3 regions of the Cytobacillus sp. IB215665 genome follow, and region 3 is predicted to be linked to each of the others. Evidence: riboswitches for the same ligand, from Rfam matches in the RefSeq annotation. Region 3 holds a riboswitch; each other region holds the start of a gene.
The links. Region 3 has a riboswitch for S-adenosylmethionine ahead of SLH52_RS19155 (methionine biosynthesis PLP-dependent protein). Riboswitches for the same ligand answer to the same signal wherever they lie in the genome.
Positions count from the first base shown of each region.

Region 1 (7,357 bases), on a different contig from region 3:
AAAACTTCTTTATCTAAAAAGGGAACACGTAATTCAAGTGAATGAGCCATCGTCATTTTATCTGCCTTTAATAAAATATCACCACGCAACCACGTATGAATATCAATGTACTGCATTTTGTTTACAGGTTCATAACCTTGAATATCCTCATAAAATGGTGCTGTAATCTTTCGGTAGTCTAGTTGTGATTTATAGTCGCGTAAAAGCTTACGTTTATCCGCTTCTTCAAACATTTTGGCATTACCAATGTACCGCTCCTCCATTGGTGTTATACCTCGCTCAATAAAGCTTTTTCCCTTCACACCATCCGGTAACATTGTAGCAATTTTAGCAAGAGCAGATTTTGCAAAGTTAGGTAAGTTACTAAACATTTCTAAAGATTGTGGCTCACGATAAATGTTATATCCACCAAACAATTCATCTGCACCTTCTCCAGATAATACAACAGTAACATGTTTTCTAGCTTCTCTAGCAACAAAATATAACGGAACTGCTGCAGGGTCAGCAAGCGGATCGTCCATATGCCAAATAATTTTTGGAAGCTCTTGCATATACTCTTCTGGAGAAATAACATAGCTTATATTTTCTAAACCAAGCTTTGCAGCTGTCTCCTTCGCTACATCTATTTCACTGAAACCATCACGTTCAAAGCCTACAGAAAAAGTTTTAATATTAGGGTGAAATTCCTTTGCAATTGATGCGATAATCGAAGAATCGATTCCTCCTGAAAGAAACGACCCAACAGGCACATCACTACGCATATGTATTTTCACTGAATCGTATAATACATCACGAATTTCCTTGATAAGCTTTTCCTCTGACTTATGCATCGTTTGAAAACTAGCTTTCCAATATTGAGAGATAATCATGGGCTCTCCTATTTTTTTTGTAAAGCAGTGCCCAGGCTCCAATTTACGAATGCCATATGACATCGTTTCCGGTTCAGGTACATATTGATATGTTAAATAGTTTTGCAACGCCTCATAGTTTATTAAGCCGTTCTTCAGCGCTGCCAAAATACTCTTTTTTTCTGATGCAAAATACGTTAAATCATCCTGCTCCATATAGAAAAACGGTTTAATTCCAAATTGATCTCTTGCCCCAAATAAAGTCTTCGTCTCTTTATCCCAAATTACGAATGCAAACATTCCTCTTAGCTTTTCTACAGCCTTTTCCTTTTCATGGCTATAAAGTGCTAATATAACTTCTGTATCAGAGCTCGTATTAAAATGAAAGCCTTCCTTAACTAAAGATTCACGAAGCTCTACATAATTATATATTTCACCGTTAAAGATTATCCAATAACGTTCATTTTCATAAGTAAGAGGTTGATGTCCCCCTTCAAGATCAATAATACTTAAACGTCTAAAACCTAGCTGAATATGTTCATCGAAATAAAACCCTTCATCGTCTGGTCCTCTATGAGTAATAATATTATTCATATTTTCAAACAATGCTTTGTCATTTTCATGACGTTGATGATTTGCTGTATTGTTTACACAGCCAATGAATCCACACATTATGTAAGTCACCTACTAATTCGTATTTATATATTTAAGAATTATATCATATTTGGCTAGTGAATTGAGAGTGTTAGTAGTATACACAATTTTCCTTTTAATTTAATCAGAAAGGTCCTTTTCGTAAACTTTGTTGCTATTTTTACTAAAAGTCTTTTTGTAAACTCTGTTGCTATTGTTACCAAATTAATACCATAAAAAGTGGTTTTATACGTTAGTCATCGTTGTACAGAAGAAATGATGCCACGGACACTAAATGTATAAGTATTTATTTCTTAAATTGAAAAATAGCCTTCAATGCGAAAATAGCCTTCTGCAAAAATAATCGCTCCTACATTTCGCTTAATATTAATTATTTTCTTTCATTTATAAAGGAAATTTTAATTAGAGTAGAGAAATAGTTTTTAAAATTCTGAAAAATCAGGAGGGTTACTTGTGGACTATCGTGAACATGAGGTACTAAAATTCATTAACGTAAATTTTCCTAACCTAGAACTTGAAATTCAGAACTTGTCTTTGTTTCCTTTTGGCAAACGAATAATTGATATTAATGGCTATGAGATATTCGTTTACTACTGTCCTTTTTCTGATAGTGTTAAAACGATATTTCCTAATGTAGCAGAAGTAAGAGCCCATCTTAGTTAATACCTATAAAAAATATTGTCATTCATAGTGAGGGCAGACCTCACATACAGAATATGTTGTATGTGAGGTCTGCCCTTTAGTTATTGCTTTGTAGTTATTTATTAAGGTACTTTTGTTAATTTTGTTGCTATTGTCATTTAAGTAGAGCAGCAATAATGATACTGAAAAGCAACAATCAATCCGAAAGCAACCTTTATTAATTACTTCGAGATAATGCTTGTTCTTTTAACACTTCTGCTTTATCAGTACGTTCCCACGTAAGATCAACATCAGTACGTCCAAAATGTCCATATGCTGCTGTTTGCTTATAAATTGGACGTCGTAAATCAAGCATATTTATAATCCCAGCTGGACGTAAGTCAAAATTATTACGAATGAGGTCAACTAAAACTTCATCAGCAACCTTACCTGTTTCGAATGTATTTACTGAAATGGATACAGGCTGTGCGACCCCGATTGCATATGCTAACTGAACTTCCAACTTATCAGCTAAGCCAGCTGCCACCAAATTCTTTGCAACATAACGTGCAGCATATGCAGCTGATCGATCAACTTTTGTAGGATCCTTACCAGAGAATGCTCCCCCTCCGTGACGGGCATATCCTCCATACGTATCAACAATTATTTTGCGCCCTGTTAATCCGGCGTCTCCTTGTGGACCACCTATTACAAATCGACCTGTCGGATTTATAAAGTATTTTGTATCAGCATCAATCAATTCTTTAGGAACAACATGGCTTATAACATGCTCCTTAATGTTTCGTTGAATTTGTTCTAATGTGATCTCTGGGTGATGTTGAGTAGAAATTACAATCGTATCTATGCGAACTGGTTTATTATTTTCATCATACTCAACAGTTACTTGGGTCTTACCATCTGGTCGTAAATATGGAAGAATTTCTTCTTTTCTTACCTTTGTTAAGCGTTGTGCCAATTTATGAGCTAATGAGATTGGTAACGGCATTAATTCTTTTGTTTCATTACAAGCATATCCGAACATTAAGCCCTGGTCACCAGCTCCAATTGCATCTATCTCTTCATCTGTCATTGACCCTTCACGAGCTTCAAGTGCTTGATCGACACCCATTGCAATGTCAGGCGATTGCTCATCAATAGATGTTAATACCGCACAGGTTTCTGAATCAAAACCATATTTTGCACGTGTGTAGCCGATGGTCCGTACAGTTTCACGTACGATCTTAGGAATATCAACATACGTCGATGTAGTAATTTCCCCAGCAACCAAGGCCATCCCTGTTGTCACGGTCGTTTCGCATGCAACACGAGCGTTAGGGTCATTTGTTAAGATAGCATCAAGAATGGAATCTGATATTTGGTCACAAATTTTATCAGGGTGACCTTCAGTTACAGATTCAGAAGTAAATAAGTGACGTTTTTTTGTCATAGCTTTTCCTCCTTTATGAAGCAAACTACTTCATATAGTTATATTTTGAAACGGAACTCATTCCCATATTACTTTCCAAAATTTCAAACTTTTTACTGGAAATAAATAAAACCTCTCCTACAAATCATGAGGAAAGGTTTGACATACTCGATTCACGCCTTTCACTCTTATCGTTCAAGACAAGTGCCTTGCACCAGGTTAGCACCTTATCACAATTAAGAACAAAGCAGATTATTTTCTCATAATCTGAAAATATAGTGATGGTTGCTGGGCTTCATAGGGCCTGTCCCTCCACCAGCTCGGGATAAGAGAGTATCCGTTCAACACAATATATTAACGTAGTAAACAGTATCATGTCAACATAGTTAAGAGCTGAATTGTTCATTAAATTATCGTTATGTATCTTTTACAAAGAATGGTACGATTATGTTGAATCCAGTATAAAATAATTATAAATAGTATAGACTATTTGAGTTAATGTGTTATACTATTTTTAAGTTATGAATTGTTAACGACATTATTAAAACGTAAAGGAAGGTTTTGATCATGAATTCTGTTAGTGTATCATGCGAATTATCAAGTTTACTAGCTCGTAAAAATACATTACACAATTTATCCGTCCCTACTCTCGTTGAAAGTGTGTTAAATAGAAAAGAAGGCACTTTAACTTCTTCAGGTGCCATACTATCTACAACAGGAAAATATACTGGACGATCACCAAAAGATAAATATATTGTAGATGAGCCATCTACAAGAGGTAAAATAGATTGGGGAACAGTAAATCAGCCTATTTCACAGGAATCATTTGACAATCTCTATAATAAAGTACTCGATTATTTAGCTAACAAAGATGAAATTTATGTATTTAATGGGTTCGCAGGTGCTGATAAAAAATATCAACTTCCTATTCAAGTGATTAATGAATATGCATGGCACAATTTATTTGCACATCAGCTATTTATTCGTCCTACTGAGGAGGAATTACAATCGCATACCGCTGACTTCACTGTCATTTCTGCGCCAAATTTCAAAGCAGACCCTGCAATTGATGGAACAAGATCGGAAACATTTATTATTATTTCATTTGAAAAACGCACAGTGCTTATAGGTGGAACAGAGTATGCAGGTGAGATGAAAAAATCAATATTTTCTGTCATGAACTACCTTCTCCCTGAAAAAGAGATTTTATCCATGCATTGTTCAGCCAATATTGGTCAAGAAGGAGATGTCGCTTTATTCTTCGGGTTATCAGGAACGGGAAAAACAACCCTTTCAGCTGATGCGAACAGACGGTTAATAGGGGACGATGAACATGGATGGTCAGCAAATGGAGTGTTTAATATAGAGGGTGGCTGTTACGCCAAGTGTATAAACTTATCCCGAGAGAAGGAACCACAGATTTACGATGCGATTCGATTCGGTTCAGTACTAGAAAATGTCATCGTTGATGATTGCTCAAGAAACCCTGATTATGACAATTCTTCTCTAACAGAAAACACTCGAGCTGCTTACCCTATACAAGCAATCGATAATATCATTTTTCCTAGCATTGCAAGTCACCCTAATACGATCATTTTTTTAACAGCTGATGCTTTCGGTGTTTTACCTCCTATTAGTAAACTATCGAAGGAACAAGCAATGTACCATTTTCTAAGTGGGTATACGAGTAAGCTTGCTGGAACAGAGCGAGGAATCACTTCTCCACAAGCTACATTTTCAACTTGCTTTGGTTCACCATTCTTACCATTGCCAGCTACACGTTATGCAAAAATGTTAGGTGATAAGATTGATGAACATGGTGCTCAAGTATACCTTGTGAATACAGGCTGGACTGGTGGAGAATATGGTGTAGGTAACCGAATGAAACTTGAATTTACTCGTTCAATGGTACGTTCTGCTTTAGAAGGAGAATTAACCAATGTTGAAACAATAAAAGAAGGTATATTTGGTTTAGAAATACCATTACATGTTCCCGGTGTACCTGATGATGTACTACAGCCAATAAAAACATGGGCAAATCAACAAGAATACGTTGATAAAGCAACTGAACTAGCAGCAAAATTCCAAGAGAACTTTAAAAAGTTTAGTAATATTGATGAGAAGATAGAACAATTAGGTGGACCTTCATTAATAGCTAACTAATTACTTACTACTCTATATACACTTTCATCATGCATGATACTTAGAATAATAATAACAACAAAGGGTCTGACCCCATTAATAAAAATGGGTCTGACCCTTTTACTCTTTACTAAGGTTAGTATTATTGTAATCATTCGTCTAGGATTGCTGTATGCGAACAAAGTAATCAACACTAATTTCTTATTCTTCTTTTCTTTATAAAAGGCTGTTTTTCAGATTGATTGTTGCCTTAGTTCTAAGATACACGTTTACAGGCATCTTTTCTACTTTTACATATCAAGCTCTCATAAAACTCAGCATTATCACATTATTAGTAAAAACAACTACATCGTTTACGAAAAGAGCCTTACTGTTAAATGTTGTACAACAGCCTCAAAATGTAAAAAAGCATTGATTTTGCCGGATAAAGTATCCCAATCCCTTAGTTTGTTGAATGTAAAGAAATCAGCCGGTAAGTGATCACAGTTTTATTATTTTCTAATTCAACCTTATCAATTACCCCTTCTCCACTTATATCTCCCCCTATAGTTCTTTTTACCTCTAATGGGATGTCGAGTGGATATAGACGGTAACCTGTTTTTTCTAGAGTGAAAATATTTTCTCCTAACCTTTTTTCTTTTCCCTTCGTAACAATCATTGTATTTAATTCAAGAGGCATACCCATTTTAAACGCTCCTTTAACATAGTTATCCTTTTATGACTATTTTATCATGGTGCTTATTGATTTTTCATCCACTCAGTAAGTCTTTTTACAATTTTTCTATTTTCAGCAGGAGGAAAGTAATGGGTATATTCGTCAAAATACCATGTAGTTACGCTTTTATTAAGCTCTTTCAGTCTATTTTCAAGTCTATATGCATGTTGTATGGTCACATTGCTATCGTTTTTACCATGGATAATTAAAATAGGTGCATGTAATTGTTCTAGCGTATAGAGAGGTGTACGTATTTTGTATCTATCTGGATACTTATTAGGTGTTCCTCCAATAACTCTTTTCAGCATACGTCGTAGATCAATTCTTTCGTTATATGTAAGTGTCATATCAGAAACACCACCCCAAGTTACAACTGATTTTACATTGTGTTCTATAATCCCTGTGAAAAGTGCCATGACACCTCCACGTGAAAAACCAAATACATGAATCCTATCTTCAAAAACGCTATCAAGCTGTTCTAGTACTCGGTAACTTGCAACGGCATCATGCCTATCATTACCAGCAAAGTCTTCATTACCTTCTCCGCCTTGATTTCCACGATAAAAAGGCGCCATGACTACAAAACCTTCTGAAGCAAATTGGACGATGCGCCCAACACGAACTTTACCAACATTTTTTATTCCGCCTCTTAAATATAAAAAACCATCATGCTTACCTACTCTTTTCGGTTCGGCTAATAATCCCTTCACTTTCAAACCGTTACTTAAATATGTTAATTCATATAAAAGGATATTTGGATTAGGCGAAGGTAACCGCTGTCTTTCAATAACATGTCCATCTCTACATTCCAAGCTGATCCCCTCCTTCTACTTCAGAATATAGCATGGAAAAGTATTTATGTTGTTTATGCTGTGATAAACACAATGTATTAATTAAGCAACGATTGTTACTAATCCTGAACAGCTAGTTTGACTTTGAGATGTACGATGA
Region 1 covers NZ_JAXBME010000021.1:47,886-55,242, reverse strand. Annotated here, with positions in the region: gene asnB (asparagine synthase (glutamine-hydrolyzing)) at 1-1,520, opposite strand, end outside; gene SLH52_RS19985 (hypothetical protein) at 1,956-2,165, shown strand; gene metK (methionine adenosyltransferase) at 2,362-3,570, opposite strand; SAM riboswitch class I at 3,735-3,881, opposite strand; gene pckA (phosphoenolpyruvate carboxykinase (ATP)) at 4,117-5,712, shown strand; gene SLH52_RS19970 (DUF2584 domain-containing protein) at 6,134-6,376, opposite strand; gene SLH52_RS19965 (alpha/beta hydrolase family protein) at 6,430-7,218, opposite strand.
Region 1: another riboswitch for S-adenosylmethionine. It lies ahead of metK (methionine adenosyltransferase); the one in region 3 lies ahead of SLH52_RS19155 (methionine biosynthesis PLP-dependent protein).

Region 2 (7,357 bases), on a different contig from region 3:
ATAAGGTATCTTTCGTTAAACTGTACTTGACAAAATTACAGTTCAAACATTATACTGTAATAGAAATAAATACAGTTTGAAATAAAAGGAGATTTAACAATGGCACAAAGTAGAAATGCAAGTGAGGAATATTTAAATAAAATAAAAGAAATAAAAATGAGTGGTGAAAAACCGAAGGAATTAACTGACCAAAATTTCTTCACAGTTGCACAAGAAAGAAGCTCAATTCGTCATTATGATCCAGAACATAAAATGAGTGAAAGTGATATTAATGAAATTTTAGAAACTGCAATTTTGGCTCCTTCTTCGAGTAACTTACAACCTTGGAGATTTCTTGTTATTCATGATCAAGAATCAAAAGAGCAATTACTACCTATAGCAAATAATCAACAACAAATCGTTGATGCATCAGTTGTTATCGCAGTGCTTGGAGACCTAGAAGCATATAAAAACGCAGAAAGAATATATGGTGAGTTAGTAACAAAAGGTGCGATGACAGAAGAAATTAAAAAATTCTATGTAGATCAAATTAATGGTCATTATGGAAATCTATCGTTTGAAGATGCATCGAGAGTAGCGATGATTGACGGTGGTATCGTATCTATGCAATTAATGCTTGCAGCAAAGGCAAAAGGCCTTGATACCGTACCAATGGGAGGTTTTAATCCTGATCAATTTATCAAAGAATTCAATGTCCCAGAAAATTTCTCTCCTGTTATGTTGATTTCTGTTGGTAAGGCTAAACAAGTGGGTTTTGCAAAATCTCGTTTACCACTTGATGAAGTTACAACTTGGAATAAATTCTAATCCAAGGTCATATTAATAAAAAAACCTTGCGCAAAAAAATAAGCGTTAGGTTTTTTTATTTTTGACCCCCACTAAAATGACATAGGGTACGAAATATATACGTGGAAGGAGGTTACTGTACAAAACTTCATATCAATAAATCTAGTAAACTAACTATTATTAATAACTGTACGGAGGTAACTATATGTTTAAAAAAGTGCTTACGGTGATGATGGCACTATCATTAATTATATCACCATTTTTTAATAATAATATTGCAGCAGCAGCTGATTATGAACATGATGTTAACACAATAACCTCATCAAAATCTCAAATTACATTTACGTCTTTTGTGAATACTAGCTGGGTAGATGTTCATTACAAAATTAACTCTGGTATCCAACAAAACGTAAGAATGAATAAATCAGGAGCTACTTTTACACATGAAGTAGATGGTTTGAAATCGGGAGACGTTATTAGTTATTCATTCACATATAACAATGGAATTCCTGCGTATAACACACCAGAATATAATGGTACACATGGATCAACGTCAGAGCCAGCGCCAGAACCAACTCCGGAACCAACACCAGAGCCGGAACCACAACCAACGCCTGAGCCAACGCCTGAGCCAAATCCAAACGTAGAGCCACTAGTAATTGACGATTTTAACTCTTCAACACAGTGGAACTCAAATACAAATGATTTGGGAGAATCTATTGTACGTAACGGAGGAGTTTACAATCTAGAAGGTAATTCTAATTTATATTTCTTCTTTAATGGTGGGACAACTGCAGAATTATTTGATCAGTACTTAAACAAAGATATTTCTGCTTATGATACACTGGAGCTTACTTTAAAAGGAGCAAATGGTGGCGAAGAGAATTATATTAACATCGTATTAAATGATGGAACAAATCGCTCATTAAAATTATCTGAGTACGGTAGCGTAACAAGCATTTATCAAACAATTTCTATACCTTTAGCTGATTTTCAAGCGGATTTGACAAATGCGAAATTTTTACGCTTTGAAGGAGTAGGGACTGCAAAAATTGTTCGTATCGATGACATGGTACTTACTTCAACTGGAGTGGTGACAGAACCTTCTGAACCAACGCCAGAACCAACTCCAGAGCCAGAACCAACTGAACCAACGAATCCTAGTTCTATCAATGCTTATGAGAAAATTCAAGCAGAAGACTATGATTCAATGCAAGGTATTCAAACAGAAGATACAACTGATCTAGGTAGTGGGAAAAATGTAGGTTGGACTGACAACGGCGACTATATAGCATTTAACAATGTTAATTTTGGTACCGATGGTGCAAAAGGGATTGAAGCTAGAGTAGCTAGTCAATCAGCAGGTGGAACAATTGAAGTAAGGTTAGATAGCGTTACTGGAACTTTAGTTGGAACAGTAGCTATTCAAAATACTGGCGGATGGCAAAATTGGGTTACAAACACTGCCACTATCAATAATGTCACAGGTACACATGATGTATATTTTGTATTTAAAGGTGCTGCTGAAGGTATCGGTAACTTAAATTGGGTTGAATTTACTAAAAACTCAGTTACACCAACAGAGCCAACAGAACCAACTCCGAATCCAGAGCCAACACCAACACCAGAACCTGGAACTATTCCTACTGGAAATGGTGTAATGACATTCCAATTACAAAATAATACTGGTGGAGAGTATTCTGATGATGAAATTTACTGGGCTATTCTTGGATATAATAAAGCTACTGGGCAGCTTAGTCATGTAGATAAAGATGGGAATTTGATAGAAAGTAACATAAGTGACAATGATGCACCAGGTCACTTGACGAAAAACGGTCAAAACTATCCAAACTACTTTTATAAAATGAGTGAAGTAGACTGGACTTCAATGCCAGAGATTGACTCTGGAAGAATGTTTATTAGCTTAGGAAGTCCAATGTATATTAAATTAAATCAAGCAGCAGATGGTAGAGTAGGATTTGCAGGTCCAGATTTAAATAATCCAACAGATCCTAACCAAGATATTTATTTCGAATGGATTGAGTTTACAATTGACCAATGGGGTTATCACGGAAACTCAACTCGAGTAGACCAATTTAGTTTCCCAATTACGAATAGATTACTAGGTTCTGATGGGTATGATAAAATCGTAGGTGAAACATATACGCGTGACCAGTTATTTAGTGCATTTAAAAATGAAATGCCAGCGGAATTCCAATCATTAGTTGAAGAACCATATAGAATCGTTGCTCCAGGTAAAGGTCAATTTAAGCCAGGAGGAACATATGAAAACTATTTTGATAACTACGTGAATGAAGTTTGGGATTATTATAGAACGAATGAATTAACCTTTACTGCAGAAGCAGGAACATTTAGTGGCCGTGTTGAAGGAGATAACTTCGTCTTTTCGAAAAACGGTGGTCCTTACAATTTATATATTACAGACAAACCATCGACACTTGAAGTTTTTGAGTGTTCAGGACCGATGGATACAGGAAGTCCAGATGAAAAAGTAGTGGAAGCTCAAGTTTGTGCCGCATTAAATAGAGGTATTATGTACGACCCTGTTAATTGGGGGAATTCAGACTTCTTCTATCAAAACGATACAGCTAACTTCTATGCTAAATTCTGGCATGATTACAGCATTGACGGTTTAGCATACGGCTTTGCTTATGATGATGTAAGAAATTACAGCACGCTGTTAGAACATCCTAATCCAGAAGCACTAATTATTGGTGTAGGCTGGTAAATTGACAGGGGTCAGATCTCAACTGTGTAAAGCAGTGGAGATCTGACCCCTTATTTGATGCCTTTTTCGGTGATGAATGCAGTGATAAGTTCGTTAGGCGTAATATCAAAAGCTGGGTTGTAGATATTTATGCCGTTCGGTGCGACCTTTTTTCCATCAAAATGAGTAACTTCTTCATGATGACGTTCCTCTATTTTTATGTCTATTCCGTTCATTATCGAATCATCAAATGTTGATTGTGGCGTAGCGACGTAAAATGGGATGTTGAAGTGTTTAGCAAGAATTGCCAAACCTAGCGTTCCTACTTTATTTGCTGTATCACCGTTTCGAGCAATCCTATCGGCTCCTACGATTATTGCTTCTACGTTTTTTGACAATATAGTATGTGCAGCCATATTATCGGTGATGAGAGTAACATCAATTCCTATTTGAGTTAATTCCCAAGTTGTTAACCTTGCACCTTGTAAAACAGGGCGAGTTTCCATCGCGAACACGGAAAAGTCAATTCCACGCTCCTTGCCGAGATGAAACGGAGCAAGTGCTGTACCGTATCTAGCTGTAGCGATAGAACCTGCATTACAAATTGTTAAGATACGGCGTTTTGTACCTAATAATTTGATTGCATTTTCACCAATTTCACGACAAGCACTTTCATCTTCGAGCTGAATTTTGATTGCCTCACCAGTTAATATTGTGATTGCTTCATCAACTGTTGTCGCTTGTTTAATGGAATTAATGAGTCGGTCTAATGCCCAACTTAGATTAACAGCTGTTGGTCGAGAACTTACTAAATAGTTACGATCTTTGCCAAGCCTAGCTTTGAAATCTACTAGACTATGTATATGATAGCTTTGTGCAGCTAGCACTAATCCAAAAGCTGCCACGATGCCAATTGCAGGTGCACCTCTAACTTTTAGCGAAGCAATAGCATGATAAACGTCTTCTAGTGTAGTTAAATTTATAAAAATTGTATCAAGTGGTAGCTGTTGTTGGTCTAAAATTTTGATGAAATGGTCTTTCCATTCTACCGATAAAGGAAGAGTTGAGACTTGCCTCATCTTACAAATCTCCTTTCAGTATGTTGAATAACATCTTGAATTTCTGAAGTATTAGTAAGACTGTGGCGATTTACAATAAGTGTTCTACCGACTTGTAAAGCAGTCGACTTAACTTGAATCTTTCTCTCATGAGGAGTAATACGATCTAAATCCTCCACATGTGCTAAGCCAATCGTACGGCGAATAATTTCACATCCAGCAAAACCAATTGCGTCTGCATATGCTTGTGTTAAAATGTGCTCAACGAAACCTCCAACCTCAGTGAATGCCTCAATGCTATGGTTTTTCCATAGTTTAACAAAGGTTGTGGTGAAAGTGTCCCATGTACCTTCAATACAATTGTATAAGTAGCTTCTTTCATTATCTGGTCGAGATAAGATTTGTAAAATAAGGTTTGCGAAAAATAAGCCAATATCAAACCCTATAGGTCCACAGAAGGCAAATTCAGTGTCAATGATCTTAGTCTCTTCCTCATTGGCAATGATACTTCCAGTGTGCAAATCTCCATGAATAATACCATCACCTTGCGTTAAAAATATTTTTTTTAATTTTGCGACTTCAAGCTTTAAGAAAGAGTCATTCCAAATAGCTTGAATATTTTCTTGTAATTCTATTTCATAGTTGTTTGTGTCATGATTAAAGAAAGGGTCGGTAAATATGAGATCCTCTGTTATTCTGCATAGCTCGGGATTGACAAACTGTTTTTGTAATTGCTTTTTCTTTTCCGGTCCTAAAGCATAATCAGAAGTAAAAAATAATGTTGTTGCTAAAAAAGTACCGATATGGGTTGAGAGAGATGGATATAACTTGTTATTGATGAACCCTTTTCTCACGATGTCTAGATGAGATAAATCTTCCATCACAGTAATTGACAACTTGTCATCGGTATAGTAAACCTTTGGAATATACTCTGGACAATAGCTTGCAAAGGTAAGTAGCGCATGGCTTTCAATTGTTGCGCGCTTTAAAGTAAGCGGCCAGCTTTCACCAATAACTTTTGCATATGGTAATGCCTGCTTTATTATGATTCCTTTGTTGTTACGCTCATCGACTACTCGAAAGACAAGGTTTAAGTTTCCATCCCCAATTTCCTTACATGTTAACAATGATTGCTCATGAAAAAGTGTTAACCTTTGGGCTAAAGAAATTGCACTTTTTTCCGTTAGCGGTTGATAAGTACTTTGATTTGAACTCATAAATACCTCCAAAAAAGCGTTATTTTGTAAATGTTAACTAGAAAAAGCCTCTTTCTTATTAAACGAAAGAGGCTTGAAGAACGAACTTCTACCTCTTATCTTTCAGAAAGTCTTGCTTCCTGTTGGAATTAGCACCGTGCCTTTGAAGAACTTAGAAGTTCTGGCGTTAGCTTACACGCCCCATCCTCATGATGGTATTACGGTCGGTTGCTGGGCTTCATAGGGCCAAATCCCTCAGCCAACTCTTGATAAGAGACTAACTTATAAAATTTACGTGTGTAATTACGATCCATAAATTTGTTTGTTTGAAAAGTATCATAACAATATGTGATTTTCTTTGTCAATAACTTTTTCAAATGTTTAATAAATATGAAACTTAAGTGTAGTTTTAATAAATTAAATAAACTTATTTAAAATTGAAAATTTAATTGTCACTAATTGTTAAAGTATTAAACGATGTTATGAGCAGGATTTTACAATAAATAACACGAATGATATGAAGGAGAAAAAGAAGTCATAATTTAAATGAAAAATATTTCGAGGTGATAAAATGACCGTTTTTCAAGAAAAATGGGATGAATTAGCTAGCTTAAAAGATGAATTAGGTTCAAGAGATTGGTTTTATGCAACGAGTGGCAATCTCTCAATCAAAGCAAGTGATTCTCCGTTAACATTTCTCATTTCGGTAAGTGGAAAGGACAAACGGCAGCGTACAAAGGATGATTTTTTATTAGTAGATGAACAAGGACACCCTACGAGTAGTACCAAATTACATCCTTCAGCAGAAACTCCACTTCATCTCGCAGTGTATAAACAATCAAATGCAGTCTGTTGTATACACATACATACGGTAGATAATAATGTTATATCAGAACTATATGGAGATCAAGGACAAGTGACTTTTCATGGGCAAGAAATGATCAAAGCATTCGATGAATGGGAAGAAGATGCAGAAATTTCAATACCAATTATAAGAAATGATGCATATATCCAGTTGTTAGCAGATTCATTAAGTACTTACGTTACATCTGACAAAGGTGCTGTGCTCATAAGAAATCATGGTATTACAGTGTGGGGAAAAAGCGTATTTGAAGCAAAAAAATTACTAGAAGCCTACGAATTTTTGTTTAGTTACCACCTAAAACTACTACAATTAAAAAGAGATATTAAAATATTATCATAAGTATATTTAAATTGTTGAAACCTTTCACGTATATGTTCGTATAGATAGTAAAGGCTATTTTCATAAACTTTATTGCTATAGTCCCTATACTAGAAGAGAAAGATGGTTTTACTCAAATGTAAACCTTTTATAAAGGCTTTGTAAACTTTGTTCTATTTATAATAAATTAGTACCAATAAAAAAGTGTTTTTATATGTTTAGGCATCTGTGTTCTGAAGAAATGATGTTTATATTTATTCGTACGAAAAAACAACAACCTTTGCGAAAACATCCGTAGTAAAAGATTTGATGGAAGGTTTTTTTTCTTGCAATTTGCTATTTTTTTCTATAAAAAATGTGTTTTATATGTTGTGTTTCTTGTCGTAATTTAGACTATCATATATAA
Region 2 covers NZ_JAXBME010000006.1:117,990-125,346, forward strand. Annotated here, with positions in the region: gene SLH52_RS10405 (nitroreductase family protein) at 100-807, shown strand; gene SLH52_RS10410 (beta-1,3-glucanase family protein) at 992-3,535, shown strand; gene mtnA (S-methyl-5-thioribose-1-phosphate isomerase) at 3,586-4,593, opposite strand; gene mtnK (S-methyl-5-thioribose kinase) at 4,590-5,789, opposite strand; SAM riboswitch class I at 5,882-6,044, opposite strand; gene SLH52_RS10425 (methylthioribulose 1-phosphate dehydratase) at 6,340-6,972, shown strand.
Region 2: another riboswitch for S-adenosylmethionine. It lies ahead of mtnK (S-methyl-5-thioribose kinase); the one in region 3 lies ahead of SLH52_RS19155 (methionine biosynthesis PLP-dependent protein).

Region 3 (7,357 bases):
GACTGTCCGTTATTAAATTGTTTGATCATTTGTATTAATTCAAATGATGAAACATCATATACTGAAGTAGCACCAGGAAAATTACCAACCTTAGTCGGATCACCAGTTACAGCCAATACTTGATTAATACCAAGTGTATGAATACCCATAATATGTGATTGAAGTCCTATGATGTTTCGATCACGACAAGTAATATGAACGAGAGGGCGTATATTATATTTTTCTTTTAAAATTGAAGCAACTGCAACATTACTTATGCGTGGAGTTGCTAGAGAGTTATCTGCTAAGGTAATCACATCAACCCCAGCCTGTTGAAGTGCTTGTGCACCTTTAAAAAATGTATCTGTGTCCAAATGTTTCGGTGAATCAAGCTCAACAATGACTGTGCGTCTAGATTGTACCATTTCGTGTAAATGGGGTTCAGCAGTAACGGTAGGCTTACTGACTGAAATTGGTTTACGTTCCTTTACACGTTTTTCATCAATTGGAGTTAAACCATTTAGTGCTTTTCTCATCGCCTCAATATGCTTTGGTGTCGTTCCACAACAACCACCTAACAACCTAACTCCTTGCTCGCGCATGCTAATAGCAGCGTCTGCAAAATATTCAGCATCAGATTCATAGATCAGCCTTCCATCAACTAAGTCTGGTAAACTTGCATTAGGGTAGGCAGAAAGGTAAGCATTGTTAGGCAAAGGAACTTGCTCAAGTGACTTAATCGTATGATAAGGACCGAGTCGGCAGTTTGTTCCAATCACATTTGCTCCAAGTTGCTCGAGCTTTGAAAATGCTTCATGTAATGGGGTACCGTCCTGTAGTACACCAACTTCATGCATAGACACTTGGGCAATGACTGGTTTAGTTGTTCTTTTCCTTACTTCTTGCAGTACGGTGTATAGTTCTTCAATGTCATAATAGGTTTCTAGTAAGATTCCATCAACATTTGCTTCTAACAGTGCATCAAGCTGTTCAATAAAAGCCTCTTTAATTTCCTCAAGTTCGGCAATACTTTTCCTTACGCCACGAATTCCACCTATTGTTCCTAATATATAATGCTCGTCACTTTTCCCGATGGAACGCTTTGCTATTTGAACTGCAGCTTTATTAATTTCTGTTACTTTATTTTCAAGGTCGTATCTAGCTAATTTAACACGATTTGCTCCATACGTATTAGTTTGGATAACATTAGCTCCTGCTTGAATATATGCTTCATGTACTTGTTGGATTCGATTTGGTTGAGTGAGGTTAAGTTCCTCAAAACAATAGTCGACACCGTATGAATAGAGGAGTGTCCCCATCGCACCATCAGCAATTAAAATGTCATTTTTTAAACGTTCTAGTAGTTTCATAGGCTCACCTTATACTCTGAATGATGTGTTGGAAGTTGATCTAATGCTTGTGAGAAATCTGCTATAAGATCAAGAGGGTTTTCAAGACCAACAGATAGTCGCAAAAGTCCGTCAGTGATTCCTCTTTTATTTCTTTCTTGAGCTGGCATAGCTGCATGCGACATTTTTGCTGGATAGGATAGAATGGATTCAACAGCACCTAAGCTAACGGCGAATACTGGTATTTTTATATACTTTGAAACAGTACGTACACTTTCAGCATCCTTTAACTTAAAAGATAATACAGCACCTGGGCTAGTAGACTGTTCTTGTTGAAGGGAATATCCTTCATGGTCAGTTAAACCTGGATAGTAAACCTCCTCAACTTTAGGGTGTTGTTGTAAAAATTGTGCAAGCTGTAATGCACTTTGCGAAGATTGTGTCATGCGGACGTGCAATGTTTTTATGCCCCGTAAGACGAGCCAAGCATCTTGAACCCCAAGGACGGCACCGAATGCATTTTGAATAAAGGCAAGTTGATTGGCTAACTGCTCATCTTTGACAACGGCTAGCCCTGCGATGACATCACTATGTCCTGATATGAACTTGGTTGCACTATGCAAAACGATATCTATACCTAAATCCAATGGTCGCTGTAAAATTGGTGTCATAAACGTATTGTCTAAAAATGTGAGGCAACCTTGTTTTTTAGCTAGTGTGACAATCGCTCTAATATTAGTCACTTTAAGTAAAGGGTTTGACGGTGTCTCAATATATATTACCTTCGTATTTGTTTGGATAGAGTCTTCAACTTCCTGTAGGTTCGTCATGTCTACAAATGTGTGATCGATGCCGAATTTTGTTAGTACCTCTGTTACAACCCGAAATGTTCCACCGTACACATCCTCGCTTATGAGTACATGATCACCTTTTGATAACAGCATAAAAGCACTTGATATGGCAGCCATACCAGAGGAAAAAGCGAAGCCTCTCACACCATTTTCTAATTCAGCTATCGTCTCTTCTAAAGCTTCACGGGTAGGATTACCAGAACGACTATAGTCATATTTTGAAAAATTTTCTAAATCAGCTTGATGAAATGTTGATGCATGCTGAATCGCAACACTTACTGCACCTGTATGAGGATCTACTTTATGCTTATTATGAAGTAGCTTAGTTTGATCAGAAAATGAATTAGACATATGTGTTCACCCCTTCCTTAGCTGCTTTTAATGCTGATGTAAGATCATCTATGAGATCATCAGCATTCTCGATACCAATTGAGAATCTTAATAAGCGATTGCAAATTCCGTTTGCAACTCTTATTTCTTCAGGTATATCTGCATGTGTTTGTGTAGCTGGATAGGTGATGAAGCTTTCAACACCACCAAGGCTTTCAGCGAAAGTGATAAGGCGTAAGTTTTGTAAAAATGGATTAACCCATTTTTCATTTCGTATTTTAAACGACAACATGCCACCACGCTGTGGATAATAGATTTCTACAATATCTTCATGCGCTTTCAAAAATGAAGCAATTTTTTTTGCATTTTCTTCATGCTGTTTTAGACGTAAATGGAGAGTTTTCATTCCACGGATGAGTAACCATGAATCAAAAGGTGATAACACAGCACCAATTGCGTTATGGTAATTACCAAGTTGAGCAGATAGCTCATCTCCTTTTGAAACAATTAACCCTGCTAGCACATCGTTATGACCCCCCAAGTATTTTGTTGCGCTATGGATGACAATGTCTGCCCCTTGAGTTATAGGTTTTTGTAGCAGTGGAGTATAAAATGTATTGTCCACGATTAATAACAAATCATTTTCCTTTGCAACCTTTGCTGCAATTTTTAAGTCAACCTCTTGCATAAGTGGATTTGTTGGAGTTTCTATAAATAACGCTTTCGTATTGCTATTTATTAATTCTTCTATAGCATTTATGTTACTAAAATCAGCATAGTGAAAAGTAAAGCCATTTCTTCGAAAAGATTCTTCAAATAACCGGTATGTTCCTCCGTACAAATCATGTGTAACGATCAGCTCATCTCCCTGCTCAAAGAGAGCTAAAACTGTTTGAATCGCAGCCATACCTGAACTACAAGCAAAGCCTTGATCACCTTCCTCAAGCTGTGCTATTGCCTGTTCGACAATTTGTCGAGTTGGATTACCCGTTCGAATGTAATCATACCCTGTAGACTCACCTATACCTGTGTGACGGTAGGCTGTTGACAAATAGACAGGTGGATTGACCGTCCCAGTAATATTTTCACTTCTGTTTCCAATTTGGGCACATGCTGTTTCGATATTTATTTTCGTCATATAAATTCCTCCTCATTTCAATTGATTTTCTATACTTGTTTAAAGTGGTAAAGTTTTGTGGTAGTTTTAGAACGTTAAGTACGGACTTATAAATCTATAAAAGAGTAATAAAAAAAACCTTCTGATAAGAAGGCTTTGAGTTTAATCATCAGCTCTCCTTATCTTCCAAGCGAAAAGTATATACATTTCGCTTGCTGGATTTAGCACCTGACCATAAATATGGCTGGTTGCTGAGGTTTCAAAGGGCCAGTCCCTCCACCTCTCTTGATAAGATGAATTGTTTATTTATCTTAGTTTTTAAGACTCCTACCTCTAAAAGAAGGAGCTACCGGATCACGTGGGATACATTTACCACCTGATTCATTTTTAAGTTGAATGAGTTAATGTATTAAATATTGATTGCATATAAATTTACAATAGATTTGACTGTTTTGCAAGATATTTTTAGAATTTTTTTATAAGTTAAAAAATGGTATGATCAATATATACTATGTTCAACAAGGATAAAAACTACAGAAAATAATTAGGTAAATTGTATGCAGGTGGTGTGTTATATATGAAAACCTTTTTAATAAGGTTGACTACTTTTTCAGCTTTGTGGGGAGGGTTTCTCTATGTAGAAGTATCTCATTCAACAAGGTGGTACATATCCATTTTGGTTTGTGCTTTGTCGTTCGTCTGTTTCTTTTTCATCCCTATTGTTAAAAAAAAGATAATATTCTATTTTCTGCTTCTTTGCATGTTGTTTGTTTCGAGTGTTTTGTTTATTCAAGACGAAAATACATTTAGTAAATTACTATTTTTGTATATAACGATAGATGCTATTTCATTATTATCACAAAAGCAATATCAACTATTTTCAGTTGTTAGTGTCGGTTTAATGGGTATGCTGCTGATTTTTACTAATGCTATAAATATTGAATTAGTTGTTATACTCATATTTTGTTATTATTTGAGTATTTTGTTAAATAAAAAAATGACGGAGACCAATTATAAACAAGACATGTATGAGGAGCTTTTAGGTGAATATCGAAATCTAAAACGCATTAGTTTACGAAATGAACGGGCAGCTCGATTAGAAGAAAGAACAGGAATTGCTCGTGAGATTCATGATTCGGTCGGTCATAAATTAACAGCATTGCTTATGCAAATCGAAATACTTTCGATGAAAGAAAAACGACAGGAATATGGAATTTTGAAAGAACTTGTTCGTGAAAGTTTAGAAGAAACGAGGCATGCGGTTAAAACACTAAAAGATGAGGAATTTGAAGGTCTGTCGTCAGTGCTTCAATTAATTAGAAAGTTAGAATCAGAGAGTCATATACTCGTGCATTTTACGACAAAACAAGGAGCTTTATCTGTGAGCTTATCCAATCAACAAAGCGTTACTTTATATAGAGTTATACAAGAGGCACTAACAAATGCGATGCGTCATGCACAATCTCGTGAAGTATTTGTAACAATTGGTAAATCAGCTGTTGGAGATCTTTATTTTGAAGTGACGAATAAGATTTTTAAAACTGAATCTTTTACTATAGGATTTGGACTAAGTAACATGCGGAAACGTGTTGAAGAGCTAAATGGGGATATAAACTTCAATCAAACAGAGTCTCATTTTGTAGTTAAAGGATCATTTCCTGTATATGCAAAGGAGGTTATATAAATATGTATAACATTATTGTAGTAGAAGACCAGGCAATTGTTAGGCAGGGACTTGTCATGATGATTGAACAAGAAGACCAATTTCAAGTAGTGGCTCAAGCTGGAAATGGCCATGAGGCAATTGAACAATTGGAGAAGCATTTGGTTGACGTTGTTGTAATGGATATACGAATGCCCGAAATGAATGGTCTCGAAGCTACTAGAATAATTAAACAGCGATGGCCACAAGTAAAAATATTAATATTAACTACGTTTAATGATGATGAATACGCAATGCAAGCACTAAAAGACGGTGCAAATGGCTTTATGCTAAAGACAGCTGAACCAGCGAAACTCGTTAGTGCAATACATAGTAGCTTAAACGGTGGTATGACTATACATGACGAAGTAGCTGCTAAAGTGATGCCTCGGTTATTGACAGATAGACATCGGGAAAAAATAGACATTCCATTAACAAACCGTGAGCTTGCTGTAACAAAGTTAGTAGGCGAAGGAAAAACAAATAAGGAAATTTCTCAGGAGCTACACTTGTCAATTGGCACTGTAAAAAACCATATTACGCAAATACTACAGAAACTTGATTTACGGGATCGCACACAACTTGCCATCTTTGCTGTGAAAAATGATATTACGTAAGCAGATAAAAAGGAGAAAAGTACGGTGATTAATTACAAGATTAATATGCCAATAAGTCCGCAAGATATTGCACATGTACTCCAAAGTTCTGGTATAAAGCGACCTTATGATGACCTTGATAGAATTGAGAAGATGTTTTCACATTCTAACATCGTTGTGAGTGCTTGGAATGGAGATGAGCTTGTGGGTATTGCACGTTCAATAACCGATTACTATTATTGTTGTTACTTATCTGATTTAGCTGTGTCAGCACCATTTCAACAAAGAGGAATTGGCAAAGAATTAATTGCGATCACCCAACAGTTTGTGGGTGATCAAGTGGCACTTATTTTATTATCTTCAAAACAAGCGATGGATTATTATCCTAACATTGGGTTTACAAAGCTTGATAATGCATTTAGGATTCCGAGAAAACATTGATCTAACGTAGTGTGTAGGTAGGGAGCCGACGAGGCTCTTTTTTTCGTTTCTTTCAGTAAAAGTGATGAATTGGACAGTAAAAGTAAGTTCGGACAGTAAACATATGAATACGGACAGTAAAAGAAGAGATTTGGACAGTAAACGCAAGAGTGCGGACAGTAAAAGTAAAAGTGATGAATTGGACAGTAAAAGTAGAAGTTCGGACAGTAAACATATGAATACGGACAGTAAAAGAAGAAATTCAGACAGAAAGCGCATGAGCATAGACAGTAAAAGAAGATAATTGGACAGTAAGGCGAAAATTTGCACATTTGAATAATCATGTGACTAAGGTCATGTTTATCATTCAAAGTGGTGACGACAGACAGTGTGAAATGTCAGTGAAAGACTGTACGATATAAATAGTTAGTTAGAAAGAGGAGGCGATAATATTGTTAGAAGTTGTAGAGTTGAAGAAGAAATTCAAACAAATCGTCGCTGTGGATGGAGCAAATATGTTTTTAGAGCGAGGAGAAACAATTGGTCTGCTCGGGCCAAATGGAGCAGGAAAATCTACTGCTATTTCGATGATTTCTACACTCATAGCACCTACGAGTGGTGATGTGCGCTTAAACAATACTAGTGTGTTAAAAAATCCGCAGTCGCTTAGAGAAATACTTGGAGTTGTCCCTCAAGACATCGCATTATATCCTGATTTAACTGCGAAAGAAAATCTTGAATTTTTTGGCAGTGTTCATAGATTAAAAGGATCACAGCTTAAAAAACAAGTTGAAGAAGTTCTTCAAATTATTGGACTTGAAGAGAAGAAAAAGGAATTAGTAAAAAACTTTTCAGGTGGGATGAAGCGTCGTTTAAATATCGGTGTAGCCCTTTTACATGAACCAGAAATTATCATCATGGATGAACCTACAGTAGGAATTGATCCACAATCTAGAAATTATATTTTACAGACTGTTAAACATTTAAATCAAGAAAAGCAAATGACGGTTTTA
Region 3 covers NZ_JAXBME010000019.1:70,875-78,231, reverse strand. Annotated here, with positions in the region: gene SLH52_RS19165 (bifunctional homocysteine S-methyltransferase/methylenetetrahydrofolate reductase) at 1-1,349, opposite strand, end outside; gene metC (cystathionine beta-lyase) at 1,346-2,530, opposite strand; gene SLH52_RS19155 (methionine biosynthesis PLP-dependent protein) at 2,523-3,647, opposite strand; SAM riboswitch class I at 3,803-3,921, opposite strand; gene SLH52_RS19150 (sensor histidine kinase) at 4,204-5,310, shown strand; gene SLH52_RS19145 (response regulator transcription factor) at 5,313-5,945, shown strand; gene SLH52_RS19140 (GNAT family N-acetyltransferase) at 5,970-6,365, shown strand; gene SLH52_RS19135 (hypothetical protein) at 6,430-6,648, shown strand; gene SLH52_RS19130 (ABC transporter ATP-binding protein) at 6,797-7,357, shown strand, end outside.